Regions from separate parts of the Mesorhizobium sp. M2A.F.Ca.ET.039.01.1.1 genome, predicted to be linked through region 1. Evidence: predicted binding sites of a transcription regulator. Region 1 holds the regulator's gene; the other holds the start of a gene.
The links. The regulator PhoB, encoded in region 1, activates phosphate uptake and scavenging genes when phosphate is short. The targets are predictions, from matches to a motif close to TGTCATNNANCTGTCAT.

Region 2: phnC (phosphonate ABC transporter ATP-binding protein) is a predicted target of PhoB. The motif match lies at 3,803-3,819, and genes of this name have one in related genera.

What each region holds. Positions count from the first base shown of each region.
Region 1 covers NZ_RZRY01000097.1:5,006-13,512, reverse strand. The annotation lists partial or broken gene EOA24_RS10620 (sugar ABC transporter permease) at 1-40, opposite strand, end outside; gene xylF (D-xylose ABC transporter substrate-binding protein) at 185-1,225, opposite strand; gene EOA24_RS10610 (ROK family protein) at 1,496-2,731, shown strand; gene phoB (phosphate regulon transcriptional regulator PhoB) at 2,894-3,583, opposite strand; gene phoU (phosphate signaling complex protein PhoU) at 3,601-4,308, opposite strand; gene pstB (phosphate ABC transporter ATP-binding protein PstB) at 4,329-5,132, opposite strand; gene pstA (phosphate ABC transporter permease PstA) at 5,129-5,980, opposite strand; gene pstC (phosphate ABC transporter permease subunit PstC) at 5,984-6,970, opposite strand; gene pstS (phosphate ABC transporter substrate-binding protein PstS) at 7,034-8,092, opposite strand.
Region 2 covers NZ_RZRY01000241.1:344-7,813, reverse strand. The annotation lists gene EOA24_RS18840 (alpha-D-ribose 1-methylphosphonate 5-phosphate C-P-lyase PhnJ) at 1-465, shown strand, start outside; gene phnK (phosphonate C-P lyase system protein PhnK) at 462-1,238, shown strand; gene phnL (phosphonate C-P lyase system protein PhnL) at 1,308-2,015, shown strand; gene EOA24_RS18825 (DapH/DapD/GlmU-related protein) at 2,012-2,629, shown strand; partial or broken gene EOA24_RS18820 (DUF1868 domain-containing protein) at 2,792-3,428, shown strand; gene phnC (phosphonate ABC transporter ATP-binding protein) at 3,890-4,747, shown strand; gene phnD (phosphonate ABC transporter substrate-binding protein) at 4,886-5,794, shown strand; gene phnE (phosphonate ABC transporter, permease protein PhnE) at 5,849-6,805, shown strand; partial or broken gene EOA24_RS18800 (ABC transporter permease) at 6,807-7,470, shown strand, end outside.

The DNA.
Region 1 (8,507 bases):
GCGCGGTGTCTGCCGGTTGGGTGGACGTCGTGTCGGTCATGAATTCCTCCTGCCGGCCTGCCCGTCTGGCGCGGATGCCGGAGCAAGCCTAGAAGCTATCCGCTCGAGGCGGAACGGTAATCTTCGAGAAAACGCCGCGGCTTTCAGGCCGCGGCGCAAGGTTTTTGGTCTAGTGTCGGCGAGCTTAGTTGCAGACCTTGACGCTGCCGGCGGCAACGCCAGCGCAGACTTCGTCCTTCTTGATCCAGCCGGCGTCGATGACGAGGTTGAGATTGTCCTTGGTGATCGCGATCGGGGTCAGGAACAGCGACTTGACGGTGTTGCCGCCAGGCGTCGTGAAGTCCTTGGCGCCGGCGATGTCGCCCATCTTCTTGCCGTCGGCGAGCTGCGAGGCGATCTCGGCGGCGTTCTTGCCGAGCTCGCGCGCGTCCTTCCACACCGACACGGTCTGCGTGCCGAGCGCGATGCGGTTGAGCGCCGCGTGGTCGCCGTCCTGGCCCGAGACCGGAACGGTGCCGGCCAGCCCTTGCGCCGTCAGCGCCGCGACGACGCCGCCGGCGGTGCCGTCATTGGCGGCCACGACCGCGTCGACCTTGTTGTCGTTGGCGGTCAGGAACTGCTCCATGTTCTTCTGCGCGTTGGCGGGCAGCCAGCCGTCGGTATAGGCCTCGCCGACATTCTTGATCTTGCCGCTGTCGATCGCCTCTTTCAGCACTTCCATGGAACCCGAGAACAGGAAGTCGGCGTTCGGATCGGAACCCGAGCCCTTGATGAAGACGTAGTTGCCTTCCGGCTTGGCCTTAAACACCTCACGGGCCTGCATACGGCCGACTTCCTTGTTGTCGAAGGTCAGGTAGAAAACGTCCTTGTTCTCGATCAGGCGGTCGTAGCCGACGACCGGGATGCCCTCATCGAGCGCCTTCTGCACCGCCGGGCCGATTGCCGAGGCATCCTGCGCCAGGATGATCAGCGAATTGGCGCCCTGCGAGATCAGGCTTTCGACGTCGGTCAGCTGCTTGCCCGGATTGGACTGCGCGTCGGCCGAAATATACTTGTCGCCGGCGGCCTCGATTGCGGCCTTCATCGCCGCTTCGTCGGTCTTCCAGCGCTCTTCCTGGAAATTCGACCACGAGACGCCGATCACCTTGTCCTTCGCCTCGGCGACCGAAGCCAGCGTCAGCGACATGGCTACGCCCGCCAGAATGGCGGCTGCGAATTTTTTCATGATATCCTCCCTGCGCCTTGTGCGGCGCGACCCAGACTGGCCCGAAGGCCGGCATAAGAGGCTTTTTTTCGAGCCTCAAAAAAATAGTGGTCCAGCGAAATGAAGCTGTCAACCGACATTCTGATGGCATTTGATGGGTCCAGGCATTTTTTTCGGAGTCCGCAATAAATAATGACATCGGCTTTGGCTTCTGCCACTATCCTTAGCGTGTCAGCGACAGGCCATGGCATCATCACAAGGCCGCGATGACCGGGGAGGACGTGCGAGACGATGTCGGTCGGAATCCGTCACGACGATTTGCGCCGGCGCAACCGCGCCATGGTGATTTCGGCCGTGCGCCGCGCCGGCCAGCCATCGCGGACGGAAATTGCCGCCACCACCGGCCTCAGCCACTCGACCATTTCGGCGATCTCCGCCGATCTGATCCAGGAGGGCATCCTCACCGAGAGCAAGGCCAGCGAGCCGACGGCGTTGAAACGCGGCCGGCCGCAGATCGGCCTGGCGCTGAATCCCGAAGCCGCCGCGGTGCTGACGGTGGTGCTGTCGCTGAACTTCCTGTCGGTCGCCGTCATCGACTATGCCGGCCAGGTGATCGCCGAGGAACAGCGGCGCCTGGACACGCTCGTCATGCCGCGCGACGAGCTGATCGGCGAGTGCCTGGCGATCGTCCGGCGCCGGCTGCAGGATCCCGATCTCGACGTGGGCAGCGTCGCCCGCATCGCCATGGGCATTCAAGGCATCACCGATTCCCACGCGCGCGCCATGCTATGGTCGCCGATCACGCCGCTGACCGACATTCCGTTCGCCGACATCCTGGAGAGGGAATTCGGCATCCCCGCCACCATGGAGAACGACTGCAACATGATGGCGGTGGCGCTGCGATGGCGCGATCCCGAGCGCTATCGCGACAATTTCATAGCCATCCTGCTCTCGCACGGCATCGGCATGGGCCTGGTGCTGAAGGGCGAATTGTTCACCGGCACGCATTCCTCCGGCGGCGAGTTCGGCCACATGATCCATCGTCCGGGCGGCGCGCTTTGCCGCTGCGGCCGCCGCGGCTGCGTCGAGGCCTATGCCGGCAACTACGCCATCTGGCGCAGCGCCATGGGGATAAGCGAGGACGCCGCGCCGACCGACATCGGCGACGCCGACATGCGCGCGCTGGCCGCAAAGGCCCGGCAGGAGGACGGCCCCGAACGGGAAGCTTATCGTCGGGCCGGCGAGGCGCTGGGCTTCGGTCTTGGCAGCCTGTTCGCCCTCATCGACCCGGCGCCGGTCGCCATGGTCGGCGTCAGCGCGGCCGCCTTCGACCTGATCGAGCCGGCGCTGAGGGAGGCGATCGCCCAGACCGCCGGCGGCCAGCACTCGAGCTCGATCTCCTTCGACACCGAGCCGAACGAGCTGCCGCTGATCCGCGAAGGCTGCGCCACCCGCGCGCTGACCTTCGTCGATCAGGAGATCTTCGCGCCGGGTGTCCAGGCAAGAGCGGGCAAGCACGTCGCATAAGCCGCAAGCTCAAGCGCCGGGATATGCTGAGATTCAGGTCAGGCCGAGTCGAGAATGGTGGGTTCCGAGAACCGGAACGGAGCGTACTTTTTGGTACGTGAGTACCGGAAGCGCAGGAAGCCGCCATTCGCAGGCCGGCCTCACCTGAATATCAGCATATCCCTAGTCTTCCCGGATTGCATAACCCGCCCCGCGGATGGTGCGGATGACGTCCGGCATGCGGCCGTTGTTGACGGCCTTGCGCAGGCGGCCGACATGCACGTCCACCGTGCGCTCGTCGATATAGATCGTCTCGCCCCAGACATTGTCGAGTAGCTGGCTGCGCGAGAACACGCGGCCGGGATGCCGCATCATGAACTCGAGCAGGCGGAACTCGGTCGGGCCCAGCCTGATCTCGCTCTTCTTGCGGTAGACGCGGTGCGATTCGCGGTCGAGCACGATGTCGCCGACCTTGAGCACGCTGGACAGCACCTCCGGCTTGGCGCGGCGCAGCAGCGCCTTGACGCGCGCCATGAACTCCGGCGTCGAGAACGGCTTGACCAGATAGTCGTCGGCGCCGGTGGACAAACCTCGAACCCGATCGCTTTCTTCACCGCGCGCGGTCAGCATGATGATCGGCAGCCGCTCGGTCTCGGGCCGCATCCTGAGACGCCGGCAGAGCTCGATGCCGGAGACCGCCGGCACCATCCAGTCGAGCACGAGCAGGTCGGGAACATTTTCCTGAAGGCGGATTTCGGCCTCGTCGCCGCGGGTCACCACTTCCACCTGGTAACCCTCGGATTCGAGATTGTAGCGAAGCAGCACCCCCAGCGGCTCCTCGTCCTCCACCACCATGATGCGTGGCGCGATCATCGGGGTAACCTTTTCCGTCAGGCGGCCGGCGCCGACATTGCCGTCTCGTCCTGCTTGGGACGGTTGGCGGGCAATTGCGTGCCGGTCAGCACATAATAGGCGTTCTCGGCGATGTTGGTCACATGGTCACCGATGCGCTCGAGGTTCTTGGCGCAGAACAGAAGATGAGTGCAAGCGGTGATGTTGCGCGGATCTTCCATCATGTAGGTCAACAGCTCGCGGAAGACGGAGGTGTATTTGACGTCGATGCGTTCGTCGTCGTTGCGAAGCTTGGCCAGCGCCGTGGCATCACCCACCGTATATTCCTGAATCACGCCCTGGACCTGGATCAGCACCAGTTGCGCCATGGAATCGATCGAATGCGTGAGGTCGCGCGGGGCGGTGCTGACGCCGACTGACCCGACGCGCTTGGCGATGTTCTTGGCGAGATCGCCGATGCGTTCGAGGTCGCCCGCCATGCGTATCGAGCCGACCACGTGGCGAAGATCGTCCGCCATCGGCTGGCGCTTGGCGATCAGCGTGATGGCGCGGTCGTCAAGCTCGCGCTGACGCGCGTCCATGATGGCATCGTCGGAGACGACGCGCTGCGCCAGCGCATTGTCGCTTTCGAGCAGGGCCCTGGTCGAGCCGCCGACCATGGAGCCGGCGAGATCGCCCATGTCGTTGATGAGCCGGCTGATCTGCCTCAGATCCTCGTCGAACGAGGCGACGGTATGTTCGGCCATGATGTTGTCCTCGTATGAGCTCAGCCGAAGCGGCCGGTGATGTAGTCCTGGGTGCGCTTCTCGCGGGGCGAGGTGAATATCTTCTCGGTCCGGTCGAATTCCACCAGCTCGCCCAGATACATGAACGCCGTCTGCCGCGACACGCGCGCCGCCTGCTGCATGTTGTGGGTGACGATGACGATCGTGTAGTCGGCCTGCAATTCGTCGATCAGCTCCTCGATCTTGGCGGTCGAGAGCGGATCGAGCGCCGAGGCCGGTTCGTCGAGCAGGATGACCTCCGGCTTCACCGCGACGGTGCGGGCGATGCAAAGGCGCTGCTGCTGGCCGCCCGAGAGGCTCTGGCCGCTGGCGTTGAGCTTGTCCTTAACCTCGTTCCAGAGTGCGGCGCGCTTCAGCGCCGACTCGACGCGGCTGTCCATCTCGGCCTTGCTGATCTTCTCATAGAGCCTGACGCCGAAGGCGATGTTCTCGTAGATCGACATCGGGAACGGCGTCGGCTTCTGGAACACCATGCCGATCTTGGTCCTGAGCAGGTTGAGGTCCTGCGAGCGATCGAGGATGTTCTTGCCGTCGAGCAGCACCTGGCCCTCGGCGCTCTGCTTCGGATAAAGCTCGTAGATGCGGTTCAAGACGCGCAGCAGCGTCGACTTCCCGCAGCCCGACGGGCCGATGAAGGCGGTCACGCTGCGCTCGGGCAGCGACAGGTTGATGTCCTTCAGCGCCTTCGACTGGCCATAGTAGAAGTTGAGGTTCTTGACCTCGATCTTGGCCTTCTCGACGGTCGTGTCGGCTACGTTCAGGTCGGTGGACAACATCGGTTTCATCTGTCCTCTCTGCGTCCGGTTAGGCTGCGGGCGATGATGCTCAGCCCGAGAACCGTCAAGGTGATCATGAGTGCGCCCGTCCAGGCCAGCTGCTGCCATTCCTCGTAAGGGCTGAGAGCGAACTGGAAGATGGTCACCGGCAGGCTGGCCATCGGGGCATTGAGATTGCTCGACCAGAACTGGTTGTTGAGCGCGGTGAAGAGCAGCGGCGCCGTCTCGCCGGAGATGCGGGCGATCGCCAGCAATATGCCGGTCACGATGCCGGACAGCGCCGCGCGGTAGGCGACGGAGCGGATCACCACCCAGCGCGGCGCGCCGATGGCGGTGCCTGCCTCGCGCAGCGCGTTGGGCACGAGGTTCAGCATGTCCTCGGTGGTGCGCACCACGACGGGGATCACCAGGATGGACAGCGCGACGGCGCCGGCGATGGCCGAGAAGTGCCCCATCGGCCGCACCATCAGCTCATAGACGAACAGGCCGACGATGATCGAAGGGGCCGACAACAGGATGTCGTTGATGAAGCGCACCACCGTGGTGAGCTTCGAGAAGCGGCCATACTCGGCCATGTAGGTGCCGGCCAGCACGCCGATCGGCGTGCCGACGAAGATGCCGATGATGGTCATCACGATGCTGCCGTAGATGGCGTTGAGCAGGCCGCCGGCATCGCCCGGCGGCGGCGTCATCTGGGTGAACACGGCCAGCGACACCCCGGAGAGCCCCTTGTAGAGCAGGGCGCCGAGGATCAGCGCCAGCCAGGCAAGGCCGATGCCGGCGGCGATGACGCACAGCGCCATCATCACGGCATTCTTGCGCTTGCGGCTCTGGTGAATTGATGCGGCAGTCGCCATCGGTCAGGCTCCCGTGCGGCTATCGATGCGCAGCAGCATGTAGCGTGCGAGCGCCAGGATGATGAAGGTTATTATGAACAGGATCAGGCCGAGAGCCACCAGCGAGGAGGTGTAGATCGCGCCATCGGCCTCGGTGAACTCGTTGGCGATCGTCGCCGAGATCGTCGTGCCCGGCGCGAACAGCGAGGCGCTGATGCGATGCGCGTTGCCGATGACGAAGGTGACGGCCATCGTCTCGCCGAGCGCGCGGCCGAGGCCGAGCATGACGCCGCCCATGATGCCGACGCGGGTGTAGGGAATGGTCACGCGCCGCGTCACCTCCCAGGTCGTGCAGCCGATACCGTATGCCGATTCCTTCAACACCGCCGGCACCGTGTCGAACACGTCCTTGGTGATCGAGGTGATGAAGGGCAGCACCATGATGGCCAGGATCAGGGAGGAGGTCAGCAGGCCGATGCCGTAGGGCGGGCCGGCAAACAGGCTGTTGAGGCCGGGGATGCCCTTGAAGAGCCAGATGATGAAGGGCTGGATCGTCGTCTGCAGAAAGGGCGCGAAGACGAACAGGCCCCAGATGCCGTAGATGATCGAGGGAATGCCGGCCAGAAGCTCGACGGCGATGCCGATAGGGCGCCTGAGAGGGCGGGGGCAAAGCTCGGTCAGGAAGACGGCGATGCCGATGCCGATCGGCACGGCGATGATGATGGCGATGGCCGAGGTGACGATAGTGCCGTAGATGGGCGCCAGCGCGCCGAAATTCTCGGTGACCGGGTTCCAGGATTCGGTCGAAAGGAAGGATATGCCGAATTTCGACAGCGCTTCCCACGATCCGGCGATCAGCGAGATGGCGACCCCGCCGAGCAGAACCAGCACGAGGATGGCGGAAGCGCGCGTAGCCGCCCGGAAGACCATGTCGGTGAAGGCAAAGCGGCGCACTGTCGCTTCCCTGGTCCGCATGGCGGACGATGTCGCGGCTTCGGAAACGGCACTCATTTAGCCCCTCGCATTTCGAAAGAGACAGGAGGGCGCCGGAAGCGCCCTCCCTTGTTCGTCAGATTACATGCCGGAATAGAGCGGCTTGCCGTTCGCGTCGACGATATCCTTGCCCCACATTTCCTCGACGCTCTTCACGACCGCGTCGGGCATCGGAACATAGTCCAGGCTGGCGGCCAGCTCGTCGCCCTTGGCGTAGGACCAGGCGAAGAACTTGAGCGCCTCGCCGGTGGCGGCGGCATCGTCGGGCTTCTTGTAGACGAGGATCCAGGTGGCCGACGTCATCGGCCAGGTTTCGGCGCCGGCCTGGTTGGCCAGGATGACGCCGTAGCCCGGCTGCGAGTTCCAGTCGGCATTGGCCGCGGCGGCCGAGAAGGCGGCGGCGGTCGGCTCGACCTTCTTGCCGTCCTTGTTGATCAGGTCGGTGTAGGTCAGCTTGTTCTGCTTGGCATAGGCATATTCGACATAGCCGATCGCGCCGCCGGTCTGCGAGACGTTGTTGGCGACGCCCTCATTGCCCTTGGCGCCGATGCCCACCGGCCATTCGAGCGCGGTGTTGACGCCGACCTTCGACTTCCAGTCGGCGCTGACGTCGGCCAGATAGTAGCTGAAGTTGAAGGTGGTGCCCGAGCCGTCCGAACGGTGCACGACCGCGATCGCCTGGTCGGGCAGCTTGACGTCCGGGTTGAGCTTCTTGATCGCTTCGTCGTTCCAGTTGGTGATCTTGCCGGAGAAGATGTCGGCCAGCGTCGGGCCGTCGAGCACCAGCTCGCCCGGCTTGACGCCTTCGAGGTTGACGACCGGAACGATGCCGCCCATCACCATCGGGAACTGCGCGAGCCCGGTGGAGTTGAGATCCTCGCCCTTCAGCGGCGCGTCGGAAGCGCCGAAGGTCACCGTCTTGGCCTTGATCTGCTTGATGCCGCCGCCGGAGCCGATCGACTGGTAGTTGAGACCGATGCCGGTCTCCTTCTTGTAGGCGTCGGCCCACTTCGCATAGATCGGATAGGGGAAGGTGGCGCCGGCGCCGGAGATATCGGCTGCCATCGCGGCGGAGATGCTAAGGGTTGATGCCGCAGCCATTGCAATCGCAACGGCCGCAGAGCGGATGAAATGTCTCATGTGGCCTACTCCTGTTCGGAAGATGGTCTTTCGGCACCCGTTCTATCGGCGCCCGGTGAGCGCAATAGACTTCGATTATTACAGTCGCATGACAGTTTCGTGTCAGCCCGGTAACGCCTGAACGGGGATGCTCGGAAGGGCTTCCGGCGGTCTCTGCGGGTCGGCCGGAGTTTGCCGCGGGAATCAGCGACTTGTCTGACTTTTGAATCAAAAATTATCCCGGCGGCCGGATCGCGGCCGCCGGGAAATAAAATCCGGACGAGAGCGCGTTGCCTGCATGCCAGAGCGGATCATGGCGTGGCCATCGCCGAAAACAGGTCCGTTGGGGTAGAGTCGACGCTGTTTCTTGTTGGCGGTCGCTGCTCCCGCCCGTAACCGAAGAGCGGAATCAATGCTACGATTGTCAGAGCTTGGC
Region 2 (7,470 bases), on a different contig from region 1:
ACCACCTATGCGTATCCGGTCAAGGTCGAGGGCCGGTATGTGATGGACCCTTCGCCGACGCCGAAATTCGACAATCCGAAGATGCATCGTTCGCCGGCCCTGCAGCTGTTCGGCGCTGGCCGCGAGAAGCGCATCTACGCGGTGCCGCCCTTCACCGACGTCGTCAGCCTCGATTTCGAGGACCATCCCTTCGAGGTGCAGACCTTCGACCAGCCCTGCGCGCTCTGCGGCGCCGAGAATGTCTATCTCGACGAGGTCATCCTCGACGACCACGGCGGCCACATGTTCGTCTGCTCGGACACCGACCATTGCGAGAAGCGGCGCGCCGACTCTACCTCCCCCTCGTGGGGAGGTCGCGCCGAAGGCGCGGGTGGGGGGAAAGGCCAATCTTCTCTTTCTTCAACCCCCACCCCGGCGCTGCGCGCCGACCCTCCCCACAAGGGGGAGGGTAAGGAGGCCGAATGACCGACGAACCGCTGCTGCGCGTCTCCGCGCTGTCCAAATTCTACGGCTCGCGCGTCGGCTGCGAGAACGTCACCTTCGACCTCTGGCCGGGCGAGGTGCTGGCTGTTGTTGGCGAGTCCGGCTCCGGCAAGACGACGCTGCTCAACTGCCTGTCGACCCGGCTGCTGCCCTCCTCCGGCACCGCGAGCTACCGCATGCGCGACGGCCAGTGGCGCGAGCTCTACCGCATGAGCGAGGCCGAGCGCCGCTTCCTGATGCGCACCGACTGGGGCTTCGTCCACCAGAACCCGGCCGATGGGCTGCGCATGACCGTATCGGCCGGCGCCAATGTCGGCGAGCGGCTGATGGCCGTCGGCGACCGCCATTACGGCAGGATCCGCGCCACCGCCGTCGACTGGCTGTCGCGCGTCGAGATCGACGAGGACCGCATCGACGACGAGCCCCGCGCCTTTTCCGGCGGCATGCGCCAGCGCCTGCAGATCGCCCGCAACCTGGTGACCGGGCCGCGGCTCGTCTTCATGGACGAGCCGACCGGCGGCCTCGACGTCTCAGTTCAGGCGCGTCTGCTCGATCTGTTGCGCGGGCTGGTCACGGACCTCGGGCTGGCGGCAATTGTCGTCACCCACGACCTCGCCGTGGCGCGGCTTCTGTCGCAGCGCATGATGGTGATGAAGGACGGCCGCGTCGTCGAAAGCGGCCTCACCGACCGCGTGCTCGACGATCCGCGCGCGCCCTATACCCAGCTTCTCGTTTCTTCGATTTTGCAGGTCTAGCCGCATGGTCCCGAAAAGTGGAAGCCGGTTTTCGGACCAGACCATGCGGCAAAACAAAGGACTCTAATCATGGCCACGCCGCTTGTTGTTTCCGACATCGCGAAAAGCTTCACCATGCATCTGCGCGACGGCGTCACGCTGCCGGTGGTGGCGGGCGTCTCCTTCTCGATCCGCGCCGGCGAATGCGCCGTGCTCGGCGGGCCGTCGGGTGCCGGAAAAAGCTCGATCCTTAAGATGCTCTACGGCAACTATGCCGTCGACGAGGGCCAGATCATCGTCCAGCACGGCGGCGGGTTGATCGACCTCGCTTCCGCCAGCCCGCGCACCGTGCTTTCCGTGCGCCGCCACACCATCGGCTATGTCAGCCAGTTCCTGCGCACCGTGCCGCGCGTCTCCGCGCTCGACGTCGTCGCCGAGCCGCTGGTCGAGCGCGGCGGGGATCGCGAGACCGCGCGGGCGAAGGCTCGCTCCTTGCTTGCGCAGCTCAACCTGCCCGAAAAGCTCTGGGCGCTGCCGCCGGCGACCTTCTCCGGCGGCGAGCAGCAGCGCGTCAACATCGCGCGCGGCTTCATCACCGAGCATCCGATCCTGTTGCTCGACGAGCCGACCGCTTCGCTTGACGCCCGCAATCGCGATGTCGTGGTCGAGCTCATCGCCGCCAAGAAAGCGGCGGGCGTTGCGCTCCTCGGCATCTTCCACGACCTCGACGTGCGCGACGCGGTCGCCGATCGCGTCATCGACGTCACCGCCTTCGCCGCCGGAAAGATCGCCGCATGAGCAAAAAACTCTCGGAGGCGCCGCTGATCCATCCGACGGCGCAGGTCGAAAACTCGACCCTCGGCCGCTGGACCGAGATCGCCGAGCGCAGCCGCGTCGCCGAATGCGACCTTGGCGACTATTCCTACATGATGCAGGACTGCGCCGTCTGGTGCGCCACCATCGGCAAGTTCTCCAACATCGCGGCGAGCGTGCGCATCAACGCCACGAACCATCCGACCTGGCGGCCGACGCTGCATCACTTCACCTATCGCGCGTCCGACTATTGGGACGACGCCGAGCATGAAAGCGAGTTTTTCGCGCAGCGCCGCGCCAGGCGCGTCACCATCGGCCACGACACCTGGCTCGGCCACGGCTCGACCGTCCTGCCGGGCGTCATCGTCGGCGATGGCGCGGCCGTCGGCGCCGGCGCCGTGGTGTCGAAGGATGTCGCGCCCTACACCATCGTCGGCGGCGTGCCGGCGAAACCGATCCGCGAGCGCTTCGACCGCCGCACCGCCGAGCGGTACCAGGTCTTAGCCTGGTGGGACTGGGACCATGCAACACTGCGCGCCGCGCTCGACGATTTCCGAGAGCTGTCGGCCGAGGCGTTTTTGGAGAAATACGGCGGCTGATTTCGGTGAATGGTTAACGGTGAATGGTCAATAGTGAATGGCAACGAAGCCCTTCTTTCTCACCATTCACCATTCACCATTCACCATTCACCATTCACCATTCACCATTCACATCCTTGACACATGACTCGGACAAGAGCCGATCTCGCCCAGGAGATCGCCATGCTCGCCACTGTTAGACCCTCGCTCGCCGGATTTTTCGAAGGCTCCAACCCCACGCCGCCGGTCCATCTCGGCACCCGTTACGACGCGTCGGGCAACTTCCTGCCCGAACCGGGCAACACCTTTGTCTGCCATCTGGTCGAGGGCTCGCCTTCACAAGCTGCCATCATCGAGGTCCGCGAGCGCATGCTGGCCATGCCGGATGCCGATCGGCTCGCCTTCACGCCGATCTCCAGCCTGCATATGACGCTCTTCCAGGGCATCATCGAATATCGCCGCCGCCTTCCTTACTGGCCTTCGGACGTGCCGCTCGATACCAGCATCGACGGTATGACCCGCCTCTATCTCGAGCGCCTGCAAGGCTTCGAGGGCCACGGTCCCTTCAAGGTGAAGATTGTCGACGTCGTGCCGACCGGCCTCACCGTCGCCGGCGCCACCGAAGAAGACCGCCAGGTCCTGAAAGCCTGGCGCGATGCGCTGTCTGTGCCGTTCGGCTACCGTCATCCGGACCACGACACCTATGTCTTCCACATCACCTTTGCCTATCAGCTCCGCCGCCTCGATCGAGCTGAAGGCTCCTGCCTTCTGCAGCTTCAAGGACATGAAGCATTTCGAGGAATTGCTGGTGCTTGGCTAGCGGTTCTGCACGGGGATTTTGAAAAGTTGCCGTTTGTTGACGGGCACGATTTGGCTGAAGCCTTCCAACCTCGTCATTCCAGGGCGAAGCAGCCGCGAAGCGGCGTCGCGGAGACCCTGGAATCCATTCCGTGACCCTCGTCGAAGAGTGCGGCGGAGCAGAATTCTGCACCGCAGCAGCGCCCATGCGTCACGGAATGGATCCTCGGGTCTGCGCGCGTCGCTCCGCTCCTTGCTCCGCCCGTGGATGACGACTGGGGTGGACGTTTCGGCCAATCTCTTACGCATGCCGCCCGCCAACACAAACATAGCCGGCCCGGTCGAAATCCATGTGCCGGGGAATTAGCGCCCGAAGCCTGTGACTCGTAACAAAAATGACATCAATCCGACACCCCAGCTTCATCGGGCTGCGCTAGCGAAGGTTAACGGACCCTCGAAACCGCGACGTACCGGAGTTTTGCCATGTCAGCATCATCGGCCACGCTCGAAATCCGCGGCGTAACCCGACGATTTGGCAAGAACACCGCTGTCAGCGACATCAACATCTCGATCCCGCGCGGTCAGATGGTCGGTATCATCGGCCGCTCCGGCGCCGGGAAGTCCACGCTGCTGCGCATGATCAATCGTCTCATCGATCCCAGCCAGGGATCGATTTTTTTTGACGGCGCCGAGGTCTCCTCCCTGCAGGGCTCGCCGCTGCGCCGCTGGCAGCGCGACTGCGCCATGATCTTCCAGCAGTTCAACCTCGTGCCGCGCCTCGACGTCTTGACCAATGTGCTGCTCGGCCGCCTCAACCATCGCTCCACGGTTTCCAACCTGCTCGGCATGTTCACGCGCACCGAATGCGCGGAGGCGGTGGCCGCGCTCGAGCGCCTCGACATCGCACGCACCGCGCTGCAGCCGGCCGGCACGCTGTCCGGCGGCCAGCAGCAGCGTGTCGCGATCGCCCGCGCCATGATGCAGCAGCCGAAAGTGCTTCTGGCCGACGAGCCGATCGCCTCGCTCGACCCGCTCAACGCCAAGGTGGTGATGGATTCGCTGCGCGACATCAATCTGCGCGAAGGCATCACCGTCGTCACCAATCTGCACACGCTGGACACCGCCCGCGCCTATTGCGGCCGCATCATCGGCATGGCCGCCGGCAAGGTCGTCTTCGACGGCGCCCCGCAAGACCTCGACCGCGACGCCGTGAGCACCGTCTACGGCGCCGACGCCAGCGGCGCCGAGATCTCCGAGGCCATTACGTCGACCAGCGTGACCATCAGGCCGAAGATCACCGCATCCGCCGGACCGCTCGAACCCGCCTTCCCTGGCTACTGAGTCCATTGCCCCGACCCCAGTCGGTCCGGGCAAATCGTGGATTTCGGCAGAGCAACCCGGATCGCCCGCCAGCGTCAAAGGCAAGACTTGAAAAATCAGAACGCCGGCGCGCAGCCGGAACAACAGGAGAGAGAGCAAATGTTCAGGAAGATGGTTTTTGGAGCGGTTTCGCTGCTCGCCATGGCCGCAAGCGCCGCGCACGCCGCCGATATCAAGGAATTCCGCGTCGGCATCCTCGGCGGTGAAAACGAGACCGACCGTCTGCGCAACTATCAGTGCCTCGCCGACCACCTGAAGTCGGAATTCGGCTTCGAGAAGGTTTCGCTGTTCCCGGCCGCCGACTATGACGGCGTCATCCAGGGCCTGCTCGGCGGCACGCTTGATTTCGCCGAACTCGGCGCGTCCGGCTACGCCAGCGTCTATCTGAAGGACCCGAAGGCGGTCACCCCGATCCTCACCACCAAGCAGACCGACGGCTCGACCGGCTATTACTCGGTTGGCCTGGCGCTGAAGACCTCCGGCATCACCGACATCAAGTCGGCCAAGGGCAAGAAGCTCGGCTATGCCGATCCGGATTCGACCTCGGGCTACCTGATCCCGCTGACCCAGATTCCGAAGGACACCGGCGCTTCCAACGAGACCTACTTCGCCTCGACCCAGTTCAACGGCGGCCACGAGAACAACATCCTGGCCGTGCGCGACGGCAAGGTCGACGTGGCGGTGGACGACTCCTCGGGCATCGGCGACTTCAAGAACGGCTACACCTCGGGCACCTTCCACAAGGAAGTCGCCAAGGGCGCGGTCGACCCGAACGACTTCGTCGAAGTGTGGCGCTCGGGCCTGATCCCGAACGGTCCGCTGGTTGTCCGCACCGCGCTGGGCGACGACATGACCGCCAAGCTCACCGCTTTCTTCACCGCCCTGCCGGCCAAGGACAAGGCCTGCTTCGAAGGCATCGAGGGTGGCGACTTCACCGGCTACGTCCCCGTGAAGCCTGACTTCTACAACGTCATCGTCGAAGCCCGCAAAGCCGCTATCGGCGGCTAAAGGCATCAGGAAAGGGCGGCGTCGCAAAAACGCCGCCCTTTTTGCATTCACGTCATGACCCTTTCGACAACGATCCATTCCGACGCCACCCGCCAGCAGGCCGACGCCTGGCGGCGCCAGACGTCGCTGCGCCGCTTCTACACGGCGCTTGCCGTCGGCCTGCTGCTTGTCGCCATGTTCGCGACCATGTGGTTCGCCGACGAGGCCAATGCCGGCCACTTTTTCGACCGGCTGCCGCACATCCTCGATTTCTTGAGCTGGCTGGCCCCGAAGGACTGGAACGACGTTTGGCGTGCGCTGTTCGACATCGCCTCGCCCAGCGACAAGGGAACGCAGGAATTCAACTTCCCGCTCGGCCGCGTCTATGTCTGGAGCGGCTTCTACATCCCCGAATATTTCGAGCTGATGCTGACGACCGTGAACGTGGCGCTGGTCTCGACCTTCATCGGCTTCGTCTTCGCCGTACCTTTCTCCTTCATCGCCGCGCGCAACCTGACGCCGAGCCCGATCCTGCGGCTCGTCGTCAAGCGCCTCATGGAACTGCTGCGGGCCTTTCCCGAGATCGTCATTGCCGGCCTGTTCGCGGCCATCGTCTCGATCGGCCCGGTCGCGGCCATCATCGCCATCGGCCTGCATTCGATCGGCGCGCTGGGCAAGCTCTTCTACGAGATCAACGAGAACATCGACATGCGCCCGGAGGAGGGCCTGCGCGCGGTCGGCGCCAACTGGTTCGAGCGCGTGCGCTTCGCCGACCTGCCGCAGGTGCTGCCCAATTTCATGTCCTATACGCTGCTCCGGATCGAGATCAACGTGCGCATCTCGACCATCATGGGCGCGGTCGGCGGCGGCGGCATTGGCGAGGAGCTGAAGCTTGCCATCTCGCGCGGCTTCGGCGCCAAGACGCTGGCGCTGGTGCTCCTGCTCTTCGTCACCATCATCCTCGTCGACCAGTTCTCCGCCTGGCTGCGCCGCAAGCTCGTCGGCGAGCAGGCTTTCCTGATGAGCGCGTGAAATGGCCGCCATGACCGCCGACGAAATCAGCGCCATCGAAAACCGCCACCCGCAGATCTTCCAGCGGCCGGCCTACAAGCGCTTCTGGCCGCTGCTGCTGGTCGCGGGCACGGTGCTCTATCTTGGCTACGCCTTGTGGTTCTTCAGCCTGCCGCTGGTGCTGCGCGAGTCGCACTGGGAGCGCCTGCCGCTCTTCCTGTCGCAATGGATCAGCTACGACCTGCAGCCGGAATTCCGCCTCGACCAGCCCGAGATCACGCCGAAATATCCGCGCTTCTCGGCGCTCGGCGAAAACCCCGATCCCGATTGGGTGATCAAGAATGCCGATGGCACCTACACCGTCCAGATCGACGGCGACGCCAAATCCGTCACCTTCGACAAGACCAAAGAGACGATCACGGCCAACGGCCTGACCGTGCCCATCGCGCTGACCGGTGGCAAGCCGGTGGTGACAGGTCCGGTGCCCGACTGGGTGACCGTCCATGACGACGAGATCGTCGCCAAGCTAGGCTTTGCCGGCGAGGTGCGTGTCACCGTCGACCGCGTCAAGGTGCGCAAGCGCTTCCTCGGTTGGGCGAATTTCGTCTTCGATACGCGCTCGCCCTTCTTCGGCAAACCCTATAGCGAAGTCATCTCGCTGATCGTCTCCGGGCCGGAACTCAAGC